Sporosarcina pasteurii: one gene and its partners. The main gene of each other region encodes a partner of the protein of the gene in region 3 in a complex. Links are inferred from orthologs where the notes say so. Each region holds a gene or a part of one and is shown on either strand. Other genes may lie near its edges.

Region 1 (6,976 bases), 1.6 Mb from region 3 along the record:
TACGCATCGTCGCCTTGGTAAGCCGTTACCTCACCAACTAGCTAATGCGCCGCGGGCCCATCCTGCAGTGACAGCATAGCCGTCTTTCAGAGTTCCCTCATGCGAAGGAACTGATTATTCGGTATTAGCCCCGGTTTCCCGGAGTTATCCCCAACTGCAGGGCAGGTTGCCCACGTGTTACTCACCCATCCGCCGCTAACAAAGGAAGAAACAAGTTTCTTCCTTTGTTCGCTCGACTTGCATGTATTAGGCACGCCGCCAGCGTTCGTCCTGAGCCAGGATCAAACTCTCCATAATAGAGAAATTCGATTAGCTCGATTTCTTTGCTGGCATCATTAAGATGTCCAATTTTGAATCCGAAGATTCGTTTCCTACAAACCAACAAGTTGATTTGTAGTTGTTATATCTTGACGTTTTGCTGTTCAGTTTTCAAGGTTCATATTATAGAAGAAATCTTTCACCGTTTCTTCCGACTGCTTCTTTCGTTCTCCCGAAGCAACTCTTATATCATATCAAGTATCAAACTCGATGTCAACAACTTTTTTGAATTTCTTTTTTAGTTGTTTTCGTTATTTGTGTTGCTCGAATTGGCAACGTTAATAACTATACCACCTTCTTTTTTAGAATGCAACCCCTATTTATAAAATAAATGCAATCACACAAATTGAAGCGAGACCTGGAATGCCAAGTATCGTAATAACAAGCCCCGATACAATGTTAACCGGGACATAAACACCAAAGAAACCAGCGACTACGTTTAAAATAAAAAGAGCTAGAAAGGAAAATGCAAGACGGAACCAATAGATTGAAATGAACTCGAAGATACTTTTCACACGCTTCTTGTCCATTACCAATAGAAACAACACAAAACTCGCGATAAAAATACTAATGGCTGCTTTCATGAGGAACACTCCTTTTTATGTGAATGCTCCATCATACGCAACCAAAAGAAAATATATTAGTCTCTACCTAAGTTTCTTGCCTTTGCTTCCTTATATAGATAGAAATGTTTGCTCTCTGTTATTTTACGCCGTATAAAAACTTCTTGATCATAATCATCAAGATGATTTTCAATGAACTTCGCTTGTTCCCATTCATCTCTTGTTTCCGTCATTAACGATCGTAACTTGTCGTCAAATATTCTTTTTAGCTTACTCTTCCTTTTAAACATAGACACCGCCCCTTTTTTCACATCATAGTTCTCGGCGTCCCTCGAGCGCTTTAGATAATGTAACTTCATCTGCATATTCAAGGTCTCCACCAACCGGTAACCCATGTGCAATTCTTGTCGTTCTTATGCCTGAAGGTCTCACTAATCTAGAAATATACATGGCCGTTGCTTCACCTTCAATTGTTGGATTTGTAGCTAGAATCAACTCTTCGACTTCCTCATCTTGCAAGCGCGTTAAAAGAGATGGAACATTTATATCTTCTGGTCCAACCCCATCCATTGGAGAGATAGCACCATGGAGAACATGATAAAGGCCTTGGTAATCTCGCATTTTCTCCATTGCTATTACGTCTTTTGGATCTTGTACAACACATATAAGTGAACGATCACGCTGTTTATCTTGACATATATGACATGGATCTACGTCTGTAATATGTCCGCAAGTTGAACAAAAATGTAAATTCCGCTTCGCATCCACGAGCGCCTTTGCAAAATCTAAAACAGTATCTTCTTCCATTTCTAATACAAAAAACGCCAGTCGGCCCGCTGTTTTCGGACCGATGCCTGGCAATTTCATAAAACTATCAATTAACTTAGATATTGGTTCTGGATAATGCATGCTGATTCCTCCTAGAACATTCCCGGTAGGTTTAGCCCCTTCGTGAACTGTCCCATTGTTGAGTTCGTTAATTCATCCGCTTTTTTCATTGCTTCGTTTGTAGCAATCACTACTAAGTCTTGTAAGATTTCTACATCTTCTGGATCGACTACGTCTGGGTTAATCACAACTTCTAATACTTCTTTATCTCCTGAAACCGTCACTTTGACCATACCGCCGCCAGCAGTTCCTTCGAGACGCTCTTCCCCTAGTTTCTCTTGTGCTTCCGCCATTTTCTTTTGCATTTTTTGCATTTGCTTCATCATACCTTGCATATTTCCCATACCACGCATGTCAATTTCCTCCTCAATTTTGGTTTTACCTTCTCAAAAATTTCTTCTCTTCTATAATAAGTCGAAATGAAATTTTTCGGTACTATATCGATTAATCATCGTGTACTTCAATAAAGTCCTTGCCGAAAATCTTCTCAGCTTCCGCTACAATTGGATCAGCAACTTCTTGTTCTGCTTCTTTTAAAAAGTCCATCATTTCACCCGCGACTCTTTCTTCGTTTTCTTCGCCCGCGTTGTCACCTTGTTTCTCAAGCCCATGATTTCGAATAAAGTCAGACCGAACTTTGAGCCATGATTCCTCAGGAACATAGATCACTTCATACGGCTTTCCCGTTCTAGAGTTGAGGGCGTCCGTTAAACCTGCTCGTAAAGATGGATTTTCGGAAGCCATTAAACAATGGATCTCGTATTTAAACTTTAACACAAACGAGTCCGCAGATGCTGCAACTGGTTCCGCTTCATCTAGAAGAGCTGCATGTGATTTCTGCAACATTTGCAACATACCCGCCCAATTTTCCCGAATTGCTTGGATATCTTGTTTTGTTGCAGCCTTTAATACTTCATTAATTTTACCTGTTGGAATTCGAATAGATTGCGATGACTTTGATGCATTCCTTCTTGGTTGTGGTGCATTTGACTCACCAGGATTCACTTGGACTCCTGACTGGATTTGTTGTTGCAGTTGAGTAATTGTACGTTCCAATTGTTCTACTTTATTCACCAAATCAGGATTTTCATTGGCAAGCGAGTTAGATTGTATCGAGGCTATTTGTGGCTCTAAATGAATCATTTTTAAAAGAGCTGACTCTACATAGACTTTTGCATGATTTGAAAAACGCATTTCTTGTTGTGTCTTTGCCAATATGTCAATAAATGAATAGAGCGTGTCCTGGTCAAATTCCTTGGCTAACTCCTCAAAACGACTATCTGCCGACACAAGTTCCAGTAGATCTTTCAAGTTTGGTGCAGTACGTAAAAGCAGGAGGTCTCTGAAAAACGTAATTAAATCTTCCGCTAGTCGTGAAACGTCTTTTCCTTCTGCAATTAACTGATCTAAAAGAGACAACGTAGTACCTGCATCTTTTTCCTGCAGCGCTTTCGCCAATCGATAAAAAATATCTTCTCCAATTGCGCCTGTCACAAGTAATGCATCATTTACCGACAAACTATCTCCACTAAAGGAAGCAACCTGATCCAACATACTTAATGCATCACGCATACCACCAGAGGCCGCTTGCGCAATAACCTTCAAGGTCCCTTCATCAGACTCAATTTGTGCGTCTTGAAGGACAATTTCCATGCGTTCAATAATATCAGATGAAGTAAGCGGTTTAAAGTCAAATCGCTGACACCTTGAAATGATCGTTAACGGCAACTTATGTGGTTCTGTCGTTGCCAAAATGAACACGGCATGCTCAGGTGGCTCTTCAAGTGTTTTCAACAAAGCATTGAATGCCGAATTCGATAACATATGAACTTCATCAATAATATATACTTTAAACCGTGAATTGGACGGTGCAAATCGAACCTTTTCAATAATTTCTCGCATTTCTTCTACTCGCGAATTTGATGCCGCGTCAAATTCGATTACATCTGTATTAGAACCTTCCGTTATACTGATGCAAGTCGGACACTCATTACACGGTTCGTTCGTCGTTCTTTCTTCACAGTTGAGAGCTTTCGCGAAAATCTTTGCTGCACTCGTTTTTCCAGTTCCACGCGGTCCTGAAAAAAGATATGCATGCGTCGTTTTATTATGAAGGAGGGCATTTTGAAGCGTCTGTTTCACATGGTGCTGGCCGGACATTTCTGCAAATGATTGCGGTCGATAAACACGATAAAAAGCTTGATAAACCAACACTTACCTCTCCTTTTGAATACATTTTTTCAATACTTCCATTGTAGCACAAATGCCATCCTATTACATTTGTTATTATCCTGATTTCTCAACCTACAGAGCTACTTCTTAATTTTAAGCAAAATAAAAACCCGTCCATCCCTGAACGAGTTTGAATAATTCTATGTAATGCCGTGCACCTTCCTCCGACTGCCGAACATATGCGTTACTCCTGTCGCCAGCTCAGCCTAGGCAACCCTACGGCACATGAAAGATTCCACTTAATGCTGCTTCCTTCCGGACCTGACATGGTTCATGGATTTTCATTGCGCAGGACCCAAACGTCAACACTACGTGCAAGAGGCAGACCATACATTCGAACAGCCTCGGGAAGGAATTCAGTCTTGCTAGAGCGGATTGCAAGTTACAAGGTTCCGCTATTCCCCCACCTAGCACGGCAATACTTAGTATACTAAATTATAACGGAAAAATCAACACGTGATTTAAAATGACTCATCATAAATCATTTTATCAAAGTTATTTCTATTCCTATACAACGAAAAGAATTAGAACAAGAACATATTGTTGTAGATAAACGAAACTTTTTGGAAGTCAATCCGTAGTAAAGATATAAAGTACTTTCATGAGGTGATATGAATGTTTAATCGAACGCCTAAGTGCTCCGAGTGTGGTATTGAAATTAAAGGAGATGATGTTGTATTCTTGAAAATGCGTTATCCAAAGCGAAAAGGAATGGTTGAAATTAAAGCATACCTTAATAACGAAGGAACTTTTCTATGTGAAAATTGTTTTCAATATCCTTCAAAATAAAAGAACAAGCATGCATCCTTGTCCTTATATTCAAACGGCTGATTTACTCTAATTAATGTTTCTTAAAAATCTTTCTTGAAAACTGTTGACATTATATTTTTTACATGGTAAATTATTAATTGTCTTACGGAGGAATACCCAAGCCCGGCTGAAGGGATCGGTCTTGAAAACCGACAGGGGTGTTAAAGCCCGCGGGGGTTCGAATCCCTCTTCCTCCGCCATAATTTTAAATTAGCGCATAAATTTAGAGATTGAATTCGTTACACGGTAACGAATTTTTCTTATCAAATAATAGACTGAAAATAAAAACACTCTTAATGAGTGTTTTTTTGTTTTCCCATATGATATTGAAAGTTTCTTTATTATTAACACTCCACATTGCATTATTTCTTGAACAACCTATAAAAGCTACCTTGGTCACATAACAAGGTAGCTTTTAGAGATCAAATCGGCATATTTTGTTTTTGAATATTCGCCCCGACATTTGACGAACGAACAGGAAAACTATAATAATACGGGAATCTTGAAGTTAGCTCCTGGACAATCTCCTCTTCAGTCCCCTCTTCCACTGTCACAATTAAAGAAGGGCCCGCCCCGCTAATCGTCATTCCATATGCGCCAACATCTTTACAAAACATACGAATATCATCATAGTGTGGGAACAATGTTTTACGATAAGGTTCATGAAGATGATCTTTCTCCATCATTTTCCCGACTGTTTTCCAATCATTTTGTGCTAGTGCTACCGTTAAGACGGCGCTCGCAGAACTGCTGCGAACCGCCTTTTCATGCGACAATTCATTCGGCAATAGCCCTCTCGCTTCCGATGTTTTAAACTCTTTCGGCGGAACGAGAACTACAAACATTGCATCCACCTGTTTCACGTGAATATAGTCAATCTCGTCAGCTTCAAAATAAGCGATTACAGCCCCACCAAGTAAAGCTGCACTGACATTATCTGCATGTCCCTCTAGTTCGCTGCCGAGTAAAACTTTATCTCTGTCCGTCAGCTCTAGTTCTAATAGATGGTCAGCGATTACAATTCCAACTGCGATTGCGGAAGCACTGCTCCCAAATCCTTTTCCTAATGGGATATCAGACTTTACTCTAAGTTGTAAAGGAGCGATTTCTTTATGATATCTCTTAGCAACTTCAATAATCGTCTGAACGATTAAATTTTGCTCATCTGACACCAACCCTTGAAATGCTTCCTCTTCATAAATCACTGTCCATTCACTGTGAGCTGTTACGTCCACCGACATATAAAGATCTAAAGCAAGGCCGACACTATCAAATCCAGGACCTAAATTTGCGGTAGTGGCCGGTACGATGACTGAAAATCCTGGATTTGACATCATTGAACCCCTGCCTTTAGTTCATTAAGCAGTTCTTCAAACTCCTCCTGCGATAACAATGCCTTGTCTTCATTGACTTGAATCGCCGTGTCAGGATCTTTCAAACCATTTCCAGTAAGTACTGCGACAACTGTTGCGCCTTTTTCAAGCACACCAGCATCTACTTGTTTCTTCACGCCTGCGATAGACGCACATGAACCTGGCTCAGCAAAAACACCTTCCTGCGAAGCAATTAATTGATATGCCTCTAAAATTTCTTCATCCGTTGCAGATAAAATATTTCCTTTCGATTCTTCGAGTGCACGGTTTGCTAGTTCCCAACTTGCAGGATTTCCTATTCTGATTGCCGTCGCCACCGTTTCAGGTTCTTCAAATACGCGGTTGTAAACGATAGGTGCTGCCCCATCTGCTTGTACACCTAGTAATTTTGGTAATTCAGTCCCTTTCTTATCCGCGTATTCTTTAAACCCCTTCCAAGCGGCCGAAATATTTCCGGCATTTCCAACTGGCAGTGCAAATACATCCGGCACTTTTCCAAGCTGATCAATCGTTTCAAACGCAATTGTTTTTTGTCCTTCTAAACGGTACGGATTCACCGAATTCACGAGCGCAACTTCTCCTTCTCCGGCTTCGCGTACCATTCTAAGTGCTTCGTCAAAATTCCCTTCAATCTCAACGATTTCCGCACCATACATTTTTGCTTGCGCCATTTTCCCAAGTGCAATTCTGCCCTCTGGAATAACGACAATTGTGCGCATTCCTGCTCTAGCACCATATGCCGCTGCAGACGCAGAAGTATTTCCCGTGGACGCGCAAATTAAAGTCGTTTTC
Region 2 (5,219 bases), 1.6 Mb from region 3 along the record:
AGGATTGTAGTAACCGATGCGAGTTTAAAACAAGATGAAGTAGCAGAAAATGTTTATAAGATAATTGCCTCTCGAATTATGTAATGTGAGAATTCATGCTATAATAAGGAGAAAGAGGGCTAAAGGAGAGATGACCGTGAAGTTGATAGTAGCAGTTGTACAAGATCAGGATAGTAACCGTTTGTCAGCAGCCTTGACAAAAAATGATTTTCGAGCGACTAAATTAGCGAGTACGGGTGGGTTTCTCAGATCTGGTAATACGACATTTTTAATTGGTACAGATGACAGTTTAGTGGATAAGCTACTTGAAATTATAAAAGATAATTGCCGTTCACGAGATCAAATGGTAGCACCAGTCTCTCCGATGGGTGGCAATGCAGATTCGTATATTCCATACCCGGTTGAAGTAGAAGTAGGAGGCGCAACTGTGTTCGTGCTACCAATTGAACACTTTCACCATTTCTAAAGCCGAGGTGAGTATACGTGAAAGTTAACAGTAATTACCGCACTAATTTAGATAAAATGAAGAACGGGCAACAATTGACTGAGCAGAATGGATTACGGTTTGGTAAAATGGTTCAGAAGCACAGTGAAAAACTTCATAGCGAGCAAATTACGAGACTTCTCGGTAATATATCTATGGCTGGGGACAGACTTGCTAGGTCTCGTAATTTGCGTGATATGGCTAAGTTTAAAATGCTTGTTCGTAGATTTTTGAAAGATTCTGTTGAAACGGGCCTTGCGTTAAACCAGTCACACACTTGGAATCAATATGGTGAAGGGCGCAGGTTAAAGATTGTTCAAATTATTGATGAAAAACTGATCGAATTAGCAGAAGACCTTTTAAATGAAGAGAAAAAAGCTGTTGATCTTTTAGATAAAATTGGTGAGATTAAGGGACTACTTATTAATCTATATACGTAATTTCCGTGTATTCTAACAAGAAGCACGGTTTTTTTGAAGTAAGAGGGTAGGAGAAAAATGGAAAGCACAACATTTATTAATCAGCAAATAGTAATGAGTAGATTAAAAGCGTCTTTTGAACATAACCGAATTGGACACGCTTACATCTTTGATGGCGAACGTGGTACTGGAAAGGAAGAGATCTCCTTATTTTTTGCAAAACTTTTACTTTGTCAAAATCCAACACAAAATGCTCCATGTGAAACATGTAGTTCTTGTTTACGGGTTGCATCTCGTAATCATCCTAACATCACAATCATTTATCCTGATGGGCAAACAATTAAAAAGGGACAAATGGATGAATTTCTGTTAGAGATGACGAAAAAAGGATATGAAAGTGGTCGTAAAATATATATTATTTCACAAGCTGAACGTATGAATTCGGCATCAGCTAATGCACTATTAAAATATTTAGAGGAACCAGAAGGAAATGTGACTGCAATATTACTCACTGAATCCTATCAAGCTATATTGCCGACGATTCAATCACGTTGCCAACGAATATCATTCCTTCCCCCTTCGCGTGAAACGTTGATTTCCATGCTCGAAGAACAAGGGATTACGAGGTCTATGGCTGCAACTGTTACGATGCTAACCGCAAATATAGAAGAGGCTTTACAGTTGGCGCAAGAGGATGAATTTGCGCATATGCGAAAAACAGTGTTAAAATTAGTTGAAGCATCAGATCAAAATATCCATGAGGCGTTATTGTATATCCAGTCAACTTGGTCTCAAGTCTTTAAAGAAAGAGAAGAGACGGACCGAGGGCTTGATTTACTATTGTATGCTTATCGCGATGTCGTTGCGTTAAAAGCGGAATTGAACTCTATGTCTGTGTATCCAGATTACAATGAGTTTTTAAATTCACTTGCGATGAAATTGACGTACAGCCAATTGTCTGCGGTAATGGAAGCTATTCTACAATCCAAAAGGCAATTGGGTGGGAATATGAATCGAACGCTTCTTATGGAACAATTGATGCTCAATATGCAGGAGGGATTTCTCGTTGTATAAAGTAATAGGTGTTCGCTTCAAAAAAGCGGGGAAAATATATTATTTCGATCCACTCGATTATGAGTTAACTATAGATGATTACGTAATCGTCGAAACAGCTAGAGGTGTTGAATACGGTAAAGTAGCAATACCAGTGCAAGAAGTCGATGAAAATGACGTCGTTTTGCCGCTGAAAAAAATTATTAGACCAGCGGAAGAAAAAGACGTAGATAAAGTTGAGGAAAACAACCTTGAAGCACATAAAGCATTCGTAATAGGTGCTGAAAAGATTGGAGAACATGAGCTTGATATGAAGCTTGTAGATGTTGAATACACTTTTGATAGAAATAAAATAATTTTTTATTTTACTGCAGAAGGTCGTGTCGATTTTCGCAATTTGGTCAAAGATTTAGCATCTATTTTCCGGACGCGTATTGAATTGAGACAAATCGGCGTACGGGATGAGGCAAAAATGCTAGGTGGAATTGGTCCATGTGGTCGAATGCTTTGTTGTTCTACTTTTCTTGGTGATTTTGAGCCTGTTTCAATCAAAATGGCAAAGGACCAAAACTTGTCATTAAATCCCTCAAAAATTTCAGGTCTATGCGGTCGTCTTATGTGCTGCTTGAAATATGAAAATGATGAATATGAAGAGGCCAAAAGACAGATGCCAGATATTGGAACACAAATCGATACGCCTGAAGGACCTGGAAAAGTAGTTGGTTTAAATTTACTTGAGCGTTTACTTCAGGTAAGTTTATTAGAAGAGGACCAAGTGCTTGAATATACACTGGAAGAAATTATGGACCCGAATAATAAAATGCTGCACTTGATAAAATGATGGGGTGGAAAAGTTGAAAGAAAGGAACTTTTTGGATAGCATAATGGAATTCGAACAACAGCTTGACTCTATGCAAAAGCAATTCCGTGAACTGATGGGGTTCGTCGCAGAGATGACAGAAAAGAATCATTCACTTCAACTCGAAAACCATCATTTGCGTAAAAGACTTGATGAAATTGACGAGCAAGAAGAGAAATCTTCAAGTAACCAGCCTCCTGAAAAGAAACAAAATACGGTAGATGTTGGCGAAGGCGTCGATAATTTAGCGCGACTTTACAACGAAGGCTTTCACGTTTGTAACATTCATTATGGAAGCATCCGTAAAGGGGAAGATTGCTTGTTCTGCTTATCGTTTTTAAATAAACAAAATGTGTAAAATGAGCCGATCCTATATCAAAGTAGGCATCGGCTTTTTAAATACGAAGAAAAAAGAAAACAACATTGTAGAAAATGTATTTGGTCGGAGGCGTTTACGTTTGGATATATTAAAAGATGATGAAAGACTGGATTATTTATTGGCGGAGGATTTGCGTATTATTCAAAGTCCGTCCGTCTTTTCCTTTTCTTTAGATGCAGTACTTTTGGCAAGGTTTGCTCATGTACCTACTCGAGCATCAGGGAAGATTGTGGATCTTTGTACGGGTAACGGTGCAATTCCTTTATTTTTAAGTGCGAGGTCAAAAGCTAGTATTACGGCAGTTGAGTTGCAGGAGAGACTGGCCGGAATGGCGAATAGAAGTGTGTTGTATAATCAATTAGAACAACAAATCAATGTGATTCAAGGTAATGTAATTGGTATTGCTGAGAAAATTGGTTATGAAAAGTATGATGCCGTCACTTGTAATCCCCCTTACTTTCCAGCATATGAAGCAACTGAAAAAAACTTAAAAGAACATGTTGCGATTGCGCGTCATGAAATTCACCTGACGTTAGAGCAAGCGATTCAATCTGCAAGTGAATTGTTAAAGCAAGGTGGGAAGGCGGCTTTTGTCCATCGCCCAGGACGTTTATTGGATATTGTAACAGCAATGCGTGCGAATCGTTTGGAACCGAAGCGTATTCGGTTTGTTTATTCGAAGGAAGGGAAAGAAGCGAATACGTTGTTAATTGAAGGAACAAAGGATGGGAAACCAGACTTGAAGATATTACCGCCCCTCTATGTATATGACAATGACGGAAATTATACAGAAGAAGTGAGGAAGCTCTTGTATGGAGAAAAAGCCTGAGCATCTGTTTTACGTTTTGGAATGTAATGATGGATCATTTTACGCGGGGTATACAAATGATTTAGAAAGACGAGTCAATGTGCATAATGAAGGGAAAGGGGCAAAATATACACGTGCGAAGCTTCCTGTACATTGTATTTATTTTGAAACCTATGAAACGAAGAGAGAAGCGATGCAAGCAGAATATCAATTTAAACAATTGAGCCGGAAGCAAAAAGAAATCCATATTGCAAAAGGAAGTGGACAGGTTGAAATCACAAAAAAGTGCTGAACAGGGGAGCGGGAAGTTATTTCTGGTAGGAACGCCGATTGGAAACCTAGAAGATATGACTTACCGAGCGATTCGTATTTTAAATGAAGTACATACAATTGCTGCAGAAGATACACGCAACACCATTAAATTATGTAATCACTTTGAAATTCAAACACCGCTCATCAGTTACCATGAACATAATCTAGCCGTTGGTGGGGAAAAAATATTACATTTATTATCAGAAGGGAAATCAGTTGCACTTGTAAGCGATGCAGGGATGCCTTGTATATCAGACCCGGGTGTTGATATTGCAAAAAAAGCGATTGAAAGTGGCTATGATGTGGTACCGGTACCTGGTGCAAATGCCGCGATCACAGCTCTTGTTGCATCTGGATTAACGACACAACCGTTTTTGTTTTATGGCTTCTTATCTAGAAATAAAAAAGAACGTCAACAGCAAATCGAACAGCTCAGAAAGAGAGAAGAAACGATACTCTTATATGAGGCACCACATCGGTTAAAAGAAACGTTGAAAGCATTACATGAACAAATTGAAAGCACACGAAAAATTGTTCTTGCGAGAGAAATCACAAAGAAATTTGAGGAGTTTTTGCGGGGTACGTTAGAAGAAGCACTCGAGTGGACTAATACGAATACAGTTCGTGGTGAGTTTTGTATTGTGATTGAAGGCGGCGATGGGCACGTAGAAGAGGATGCGCCCGCCTGGTGGCAAGACCTCGCCATTCGCGAACATGTTGAGGAAATCATAAATCGTAAAAAGATTCGTTCAAAAGAAGCGATTCGTGAAGTAGCGGACGTTCGAAAAATGAGTAGAAGAGATGTGTATCAGGCCTTTCATGTTGATAAGTGAGAATGTTCAAGGTTACCCTGTATGATGATTTATTGATTGGCGGGAAATCCTGAAGGACGTATATTCATTTTT
Region 3 (6,897 bases):
TAACCCTAAGTTCGTTGCTTTGTCCAACGTATCTTGCCATTGTTCAATGGTTTGTCCAGGCAAACCGTAAATGAGGTCAATACTAATATTATCAAAACCAGCTTTACGTGCATCTTGAATAACACGCGCTGCATCATCCGCGCTATGCGTTCTTCCGATCTTTTCCAATAACTCGTTATCAAAAGATTGTACGCCAATACTTAGCCGTTTAACGCCACCATTTTTCAAAACAATTAACTTTTCATATGTCAATTCGTCTGGATTGGCTTCTGTCGTGAATTCTCGTAGCGCATCAACATCGACGTACTTATTAATAATTTCAAGCAATCGATGAAGCTGTCTTTCTGAGAGTGAAGTAGGCGTTCCGCCACCTAGAAACACCGTTTCAACCGTTTCAAATGATACCCCTTCGCTACTCATGATCGCAAACTCTTTTCCGATAGCTTCAATATATTCATCAACTGGTTGATTTTTAAAAAATACTTTATTGAAATCACAGTAATGACAAATTTGATGACAAAACGGAATGTGGATATAAATACCTTTCATATGTTGCTCCTTTCGTAACAGGAAAAAGGAGGCATGTTAGCCCCCTTTTCTATGTTTTCTAAACTGATTAATCCTCGTCCATTTTCAATACAGCCATAAACGCTTCTTGAGGTACTTCAACAGATCCTACTTGTTTCATGCGCTTTTTACCTTCTTTTTGCTTTTCAAGTAATTTACGCTTACGGGAAATGTCTCCACCGTAACATTTTGCAAGAACGTTTTTCCCAATCGATTTAATCGTAGAACGGGCAACAATTTTATGCCCAATCGCTGCTTGGACAGGTACTTCAAACTGTTGTCTTGGAATAAGCTCACGTAGCTTTTCAACAATCGCTTTACCACGTTCATAAGAAAAGTCATTATGGACAATGAAGCTGAGCGCATCAATTTGTTCACCATTTAATAAGATATCCATCTTCACTAGCTTAGACTTTTTATAACCAATCATTTCATAATCTAACGAAGCATAGCCTTTTGTGTTGGATTTTAATTGGTCAAAGAAGTCAAAGACAATTTCAGCAAGCGGTAGTTCATACACAACGTTGACCCGTGAAGAGGCCAAATAATCCATCGTAATGAAGTTTCCGCGTTTTCTTTGACACAGTTCCATAACTGGTCCAACAAAATCTTCAGGTACCATAATGGATGCTTTTACATATGGTTCTTCTACATAATCAATGAGTGGTGCATCTGGCATCATGTATGGGTTGTCCACTTTGTGATGCTCGCCATCGGTTGTCACAACATTATATATAACGCTCGGTGCTGTTGTAATTAATTCAATATTAAATTCACGTTCGATACGTTCTTGAATAATTTCCATATGAAGCAAGCCTAAGAAACCACAACGGTAACCGAAACCAAGAGCCTGTGATGTTTCAGGTTCATATTCAAGCGCTGAGTCATTCAACTCTAGCTTTTCCAATGCTTCACGTAAGTCATTGTATTTGGACGTATCAATTGGATATAGTCCACAGAAAACCATTGGGTTCATTCTTCTATATCCCGGTAGCGCTTCTTCTGCAGGATTATCAACCTTTGTAATCGTATCTCCGACTTGTGTATCACCAACGTTTTTAATCGATGCTGATAAGTACCCAACATCACCAATATTCAATTCTTTCATTGGCGTTTCACGCGGTGTAAAGACACCTGTTTCAAGCACTTCAAATTCTTTCCCTGTTGCCATCATTCGAATTTTATCTCCAGGCTTTACAGAGCCGTCAATGATTCGAATATAAGCAATAACCCCTCTATACTGATCGTAGTGAGAGTCAAAAATCAATGCCTTTAATGGGGCATCAGGATTTCCTGTCGGTGCAGGCACTTTCTCTACTACTTGCTCTAAAATATCTTCGATTCCAATCCCCGCTTTTGCAGAGGCATGGACAGCTTCAGATGCATCTAGACCGATTACATCCTCTACTTCCGCCTTTACTCGCTCAGGATCTGCAGCGGGTAAGTCGATTTTGTTAATAACCGGTAAAATCTCAAGATCGTTGTCGATTGCTAAATAAACATTCGCAAGGGTCTGTGCTTCAATTCCTTGCGCTGCGTCGACGACCAGAATAGCGCCTTCACAAGCTGCCAAACTTCTTGACACTTCGTATGTAAAGTCGACGTGTCCTGGCGTATCGATGAGGTGAAATGTATATTCTTCCCCATCTTTTGCCGTATACGTCAACTGAACTGCATTTAACTTAATCGTAATGCCGCGCTCTTTTTCTAGATCCATTGAGTCCAACGTTTGTGTAGTCATTTCTCTTGCTGTTAACGTATTCGTTTGCTCTAAGATTCTGTCTGCGAGCGTAGATTTCCCATGATCAATATGGGCGATGATAGAAAAGTTTCGAATATTTTTTTGACGCGCTAATTTCTGTTCTGAATTCATACTGTTCACTCCTATTTCTGCTATTAGAAGTATACCAGTGAACGCGCTTATGTTCAATTTTCTGCGTCTTTTTTATTCGATAAAATTGAAGTGGCCGCTTCTGCCACGACCGCAATTGTACGATTTAATTCATCTTCTTTGTTTTCAATGCCGCCTAATTCAATGAGTAGTACATTAGGATGTAAATCTTGATTATATTTCCCATCGACGCCTGCTCCACTTTTTCTAATTAGTCCACGAGTAATTCCAGGAACTTGTTTCTCCATTTCCGCTTTTAGTTTAACCGCCATTTCTTCGTTATGTTTATAATTTGGATGTTCTAACCCAATCACAAAAGCCACTTTTGCATAGTTCTCTCCTTTATAACTGACGGTTGTTTTATCCCGACCAATTGAATCGCGATGCATATCGAGAATTAAGTCATATTCTGATTCCTCGATCTGTTTTTGCACAAAAGGACGAACCGTGTGATAAGCCTTGGAAAAAGGCATCCCCTTCTTTTCAAGTTCTTGCATGTTGTTCACAGGTAATATATCCGTTTCTATCCCATTTACTGCAAGTTGTGCTTGAAGTTTTTCGCCAAACTTTGTAATGTTTTCAGTTCGGTGTGAAACGGTTACTTTTCCACTTTTTTCTTTCGTTACGGGTTCAAATGCTTCGTGATTATGCGTAAAATAAAGAAGTGCTTTCTTCTGTTTTTCCTGCACATCCTCTTGAAACACATTCGAAGCATAGACAATTTTAAGTGGCTCTTTCATAAGTTTTGATGTTGCTGATGTAGTACCGTTTGGAAGGAGATTCATTATTATTGGGAATAGAAATAGAATGAGAATAAAAGCACTCCATGTTTGCAATGTTTTCTTCATGTTAGATCCCTCCGTTCCTCAACTATATGCAGTCAGGAACGGATACATGATTACTTTTTCACACTACGAACCCACTTCGATAATGAGCTAGATAAACTCTTAGCATACAGTGTAACCCAAGCATCAATTTCCTTTGGTGAAACGAATGTCCGTAGTTCGTGATTTGTTAACACTTCTTCAAAAAGTTGAACACGTTCTTCATGTGGCCATTCTGCCCAATCGCCAAAAATTGGTTTTAAGACAGAACGATCCACATCTTTATTCTCCGAACGTAACCAAGGGGTAACTGACAAACTTGAAGATGGACTTTTTTCTTCGTCAATCTTGGACGCAATATAACTGAACATTGTATCGATGGCATCCGCAATCATCACAGGGCCATCCACAACTGTCGGTATGCCAATTGCGATTACAGGTAAACCTAATGTTTCCTCAGAAACTTCTTTTCGACTATTGCCGACACCCGAACCAGGATGGATCCCCGTATCTGTCAATTGAATCGTTCGGCATAACCTGGATGAATCACGAGCAGCTAATGCATCGACAACAATCAACAAATCCGGCTCAACTTCTGAAACGACAGCTTTAATGAAGTCAGCTGTTTCCAAACCTGTTTGTATCGTTACGCCAGGTGCATAGACAAACACTTCTCCGCCGTCTTCAGTATAATATTCCGGCACAATCTCCCTTAAACTATCCATCGCCAACGGACCAACAGCATCCGGCGTAACTTCCCTATTCCCTAATCCGATAAACAAAATCTTCCCATTGGCAATCGCTTCTTTATTTTTTACAATTCCGTCTAGCTTGTCTATTAACAATTGAGATAACTGTGTAATATCCTCATAATCATTTGGTGTTAACGAAGGAACAGTTAATGTAACGTAGTTCCCCGTTTTCTTTCCAATTCGTTTTTCACCTAATTCATCCACGACGACTTCCGTCAACTTAATTCTTCCGTGCGTTGATTCGTTAAATATTATGCCTTTCGATTCTTCTAATGTTTCTTTTTCACTTTCAGTTTGATGACGGACCATTTCCTCACTTTCAACCAGGAGGTCTGTCCGGTAAAAATCAAATTTTTCCATAGAATCACCTCGACCTTCAGTCTGTGCGTTGTGACTATGAAATATTCTCTAGATTGGCTAATTGAAACGTTCTACTGTAATCCCATATATTTTTTGTTGCATTTCTATGATTCCTTTGTTAAAATTATGCATGTTATGAAAGTGATTTCTTTATAATGATGAAACATTTTCCCTACCTGAAATTGGAGGTGAACGATTTGCCAAACATTAAATCAGCTATTAAACGCGTAAAACAAGGCGCTGAACGCAACGAACGTAATGCACACGCTAAAGCAACAATGCGTACTGCGGTTCGTAAAGCAGAAGTAGCACTTGAAAATAAAGACGAAAATGCAAAAGAACTTTTGTCACAAGCAGTTAAATTAATCGATACTGCCGCTGGAAAAGGCCTTATTCATAAAAATAATGCTTCCCGTCAAAAAGCACGTCTTACAAAAAAAGCGCTGTAATCTAACGAAATGCTGAAGGCGTCGGTTAGATGCGACAGGCATAAGTCGAACTGGCGGCGTGGCGTTCTTTGCCACACCGCCAGTTTGCTTATGACCCGAGCATCTGACACCTGAAGCTGGATCTAAGAAATGCTGAAGGCGTCGTTTAGATGCCCTAAAGCAAGTAAAAAGAAAAAGACCGTCACATTGAAATGCACCTATCGCACATAGCGATAATGAAAATTCATGTGACGGTCTTTTTTTAATTTAACATTCAACGACGTTGCTGAAGCGAATCCATAAAAAATAATTCTAGCAAACGTTCACGCTTCCCACTGGTTGTTTTTAATTTATAATCAATGTCTGCAAGTTGTTTCAATATATGTAACAGTCGACTTTCATTCGGAATTCGTCTATTTTCCAACATTAATTTCACACGATACGGATGGACATGTAGCGCCTTAGCGATTTGTTGTTGTTGATAGCCTTTTTTACGTAATGATTGTACATGAATCATTAAACGAATTTGTCCTGCAATGAGCGAAGTTAACATAATCGGTTCTTCTCCACTTCTCAATAAATCATGATAGATAGAAACCGTCTTCGGAATATTACTTGCTACATAAGCGTCCGTTAGTCGAAACACATCCATTTCAGGAGTTCTCGGTACGAGCATCTCAATTAAATCATTCGTAATTTCGCCGTTTTCACCAAGGTAAGTTGCCATTTTACGTATCTCTGTAGCGAGAGATAACAAATTATCTCCGACTGTATTCATTAACGTTTGTGCAACAACCGATGAAATATGAGCCCCATTTGTTTTTGCTTCGCGCTGAATCCACGTTAAAAGATCTTTCCCTTCCAGGCGATTTGCTTCAATGACCGTTGACATGTCTCTCATTTTTTTAGTAATCCGTTTACGACCATCCAATTTTTCATAAGGCGCAATAAACACAACTGTCGCTGTTGGAGACGGATTTTCTAACCATTGTTCTAACACAGCTAAATTATGTTCTACTTCTGCCCTTTTTTTATCTTGTCCACTTAAAAACATAGCGTGGTTCGCGATAATTAATTTATGATCTTGTAAAAACGGCAACGTATCTGCTTCTTCAATAACCGCTTCTACGGGCGTTTCTTCCAAATCAAATCGAACGATAGAGGCATCATCAATTTCAGGTAATGCCTTTTTTAAACGTTCAATTGTAGCATCGAATATGTGATGTTCAACACCCGTTAGTAAATAGACAGCATCCACTTGACCAGAAGCGATTTTTTTCCATATAGCATTTGGCATTCTTTCACCTCAAATCTTTACTTCTTTATTATACCTTAAAATGATAGGACTGTATGAACAATTTGTGTCATTTCTATTGAACGAACGAGTGAACTAACGAGATATAGACGATTTCTATAGATTTTTACAATTCAATCGCTTATACTTAAATTGGATATATAGGAGGTGTAGCAATGAACGAGTTTGAACATGATGTACAATCAAAACGCAATGATTTTGTAGACTCTGGTGTAGGGTTTGTTGTAGCATTTGGATTTTTCTCCAGTATCTTTATTATTGCTACAGTAATTGACTTCATTGCAAGCTAACCAAATCGTTTGTCATCTCCTAAGGCGATGACTACATAACCCATTGTTATATCGGGTTAAAAACGGACAAGATTCCCCTCAAGGAGCGCTCGTCCGTTTTTTCGTTTTGTGCTGCATCACGGATACTGTGAACTTTTCACCTTCTACAAGAACAGTAATCGAGCCGTTATCCGCAGTAAGGAATACTGGAACTTGATACTTTTGAAATGTCTCTAGCACTTCTTTGCTCGGATGTCCGAACCGATTGTTTCTCCCAGCAGAAATAACAGCCATTTTAGGTTGTAACGCGTTAATAAAGGGGTCTGTACTTGATGTTTTACTGCCGTGATGTCCTACTTTTAGGATTGGATTCCTAAAATCAGTGTGTTTATATTTTGCTAAAAAAGTTCTTTCCGCAGCTTCCTCCATGTCCCCTGTAAATAAAAATGATGGCCCCGTAGTCGTTAAGTACAAGACAAGAGAACTATCAT

The links.
Region 1: holA (region 3) and dnaX share a complex: the UniProt entries of both Bacillus subtilis proteins name them as parts of the DNA clamp loading complex. The link is inferred for Sporosarcina pasteurii from one-to-one orthologs.
Region 2: holA (region 3) and holB share a complex: the UniProt entries of both Bacillus subtilis proteins name them as parts of the DNA clamp loading complex. The link is inferred for Sporosarcina pasteurii from one-to-one orthologs.

Annotation. Positions count from the first base shown.
Region 1 is NZ_CP160452.1:31,126-38,101, reverse strand. The notes cover bases 1,598-4,465. They hold dnaX (DNA polymerase III subunit gamma/tau), read right to left. Parts: upstream 3,981-4,465; coding sequence 2,214-3,980; downstream 1,598-2,213. Other genes in these bases: AB1H92_RS00145 (YbaB/EbfC family nucleoid-associated protein), read right to left, coding at 1,802-2,122; recR (recombination mediator RecR), read right to left, coding at 1,598-1,790. Also shown: AB1H92_RS00160 (pro-sigmaK processing inhibitor BofA family protein), read right to left, coding at 639-902; AB1H92_RS00155 (YaaL family protein), read right to left, coding at 959-1,171; more of recR, read right to left, coding at 1,194-1,597; thrB (homoserine kinase), read right to left, coding at 5,234-6,145; thrC (threonine synthase), read right to left, coding at 6,145-6,976. UniProt on the Bacillus subtilis protein: Part of the beta sliding clamp loading complex, which hydrolyzes ATP to load the beta clamp onto primed DNA to form the DNA replication pre-initiation complex.
Region 2 is NZ_CP160452.1:44,823-50,041, forward strand. The notes cover bases 1-2,979. They hold holB (DNA polymerase III subunit delta'), read left to right. Parts: upstream 1-981; coding sequence 982-1,977; downstream 1,978-2,979. Other genes in these bases: tmk (dTMP kinase), read left to right, coding at 1-84; AB1H92_RS00190 (cyclic-di-AMP receptor), read left to right, coding at 137-466; AB1H92_RS00195 (YaaR family protein), read left to right, coding at 484-924; AB1H92_RS00205 (stage 0 sporulation family protein), read left to right, coding at 1,970-2,797; yabA (DNA replication initiation control protein YabA), read left to right, coding at 2,811-2,979. Outside these bases: more of yabA, read left to right, coding at 2,980-3,173; AB1H92_RS00215 (tRNA1(Val) (adenine(37)-N6)-methyltransferase), read left to right, coding at 3,280-4,023; AB1H92_RS00220 (GIY-YIG nuclease family protein), read left to right, coding at 4,007-4,294; rsmI (16S rRNA (cytidine(1402)-2'-O)-methyltransferase), read left to right, coding at 4,272-5,147. UniProt on the Bacillus subtilis protein: DNA polymerase III is a complex, multichain enzyme responsible for most of the replicative synthesis in bacteria.
Region 3 is NZ_CP160452.1:1,657,707-1,664,603, forward strand. Bases 4,109-6,897 are described here. They hold holA (DNA polymerase III subunit delta), read right to left. Parts: upstream 6,120-6,897; coding sequence 5,097-6,119; downstream 4,109-5,096. Other genes in these bases: gpr (GPR endopeptidase), read right to left, coding at 4,109-4,394; rpsT (30S ribosomal protein S20), read left to right, coding at 4,592-4,843; AB1H92_RS07715 (YqzM family protein), read left to right, coding at 6,293-6,427; AB1H92_RS07720 (DNA internalization-related competence protein ComEC/Rec2), read right to left, coding at 6,506-6,897. In the rest of the region: radical SAM family heme chaperone HemW, read right to left, coding at 1-549; lepA (translation elongation factor 4), read right to left, coding at 617-2,440; spoIIP (stage II sporulation protein P), read right to left, coding at 2,494-3,306; more of gpr, read right to left, coding at 3,357-4,108. UniProt on the Bacillus subtilis protein: Part of the beta sliding clamp loading complex, which hydrolyzes ATP to load the beta clamp onto primed DNA to form the DNA replication pre-initiation complex.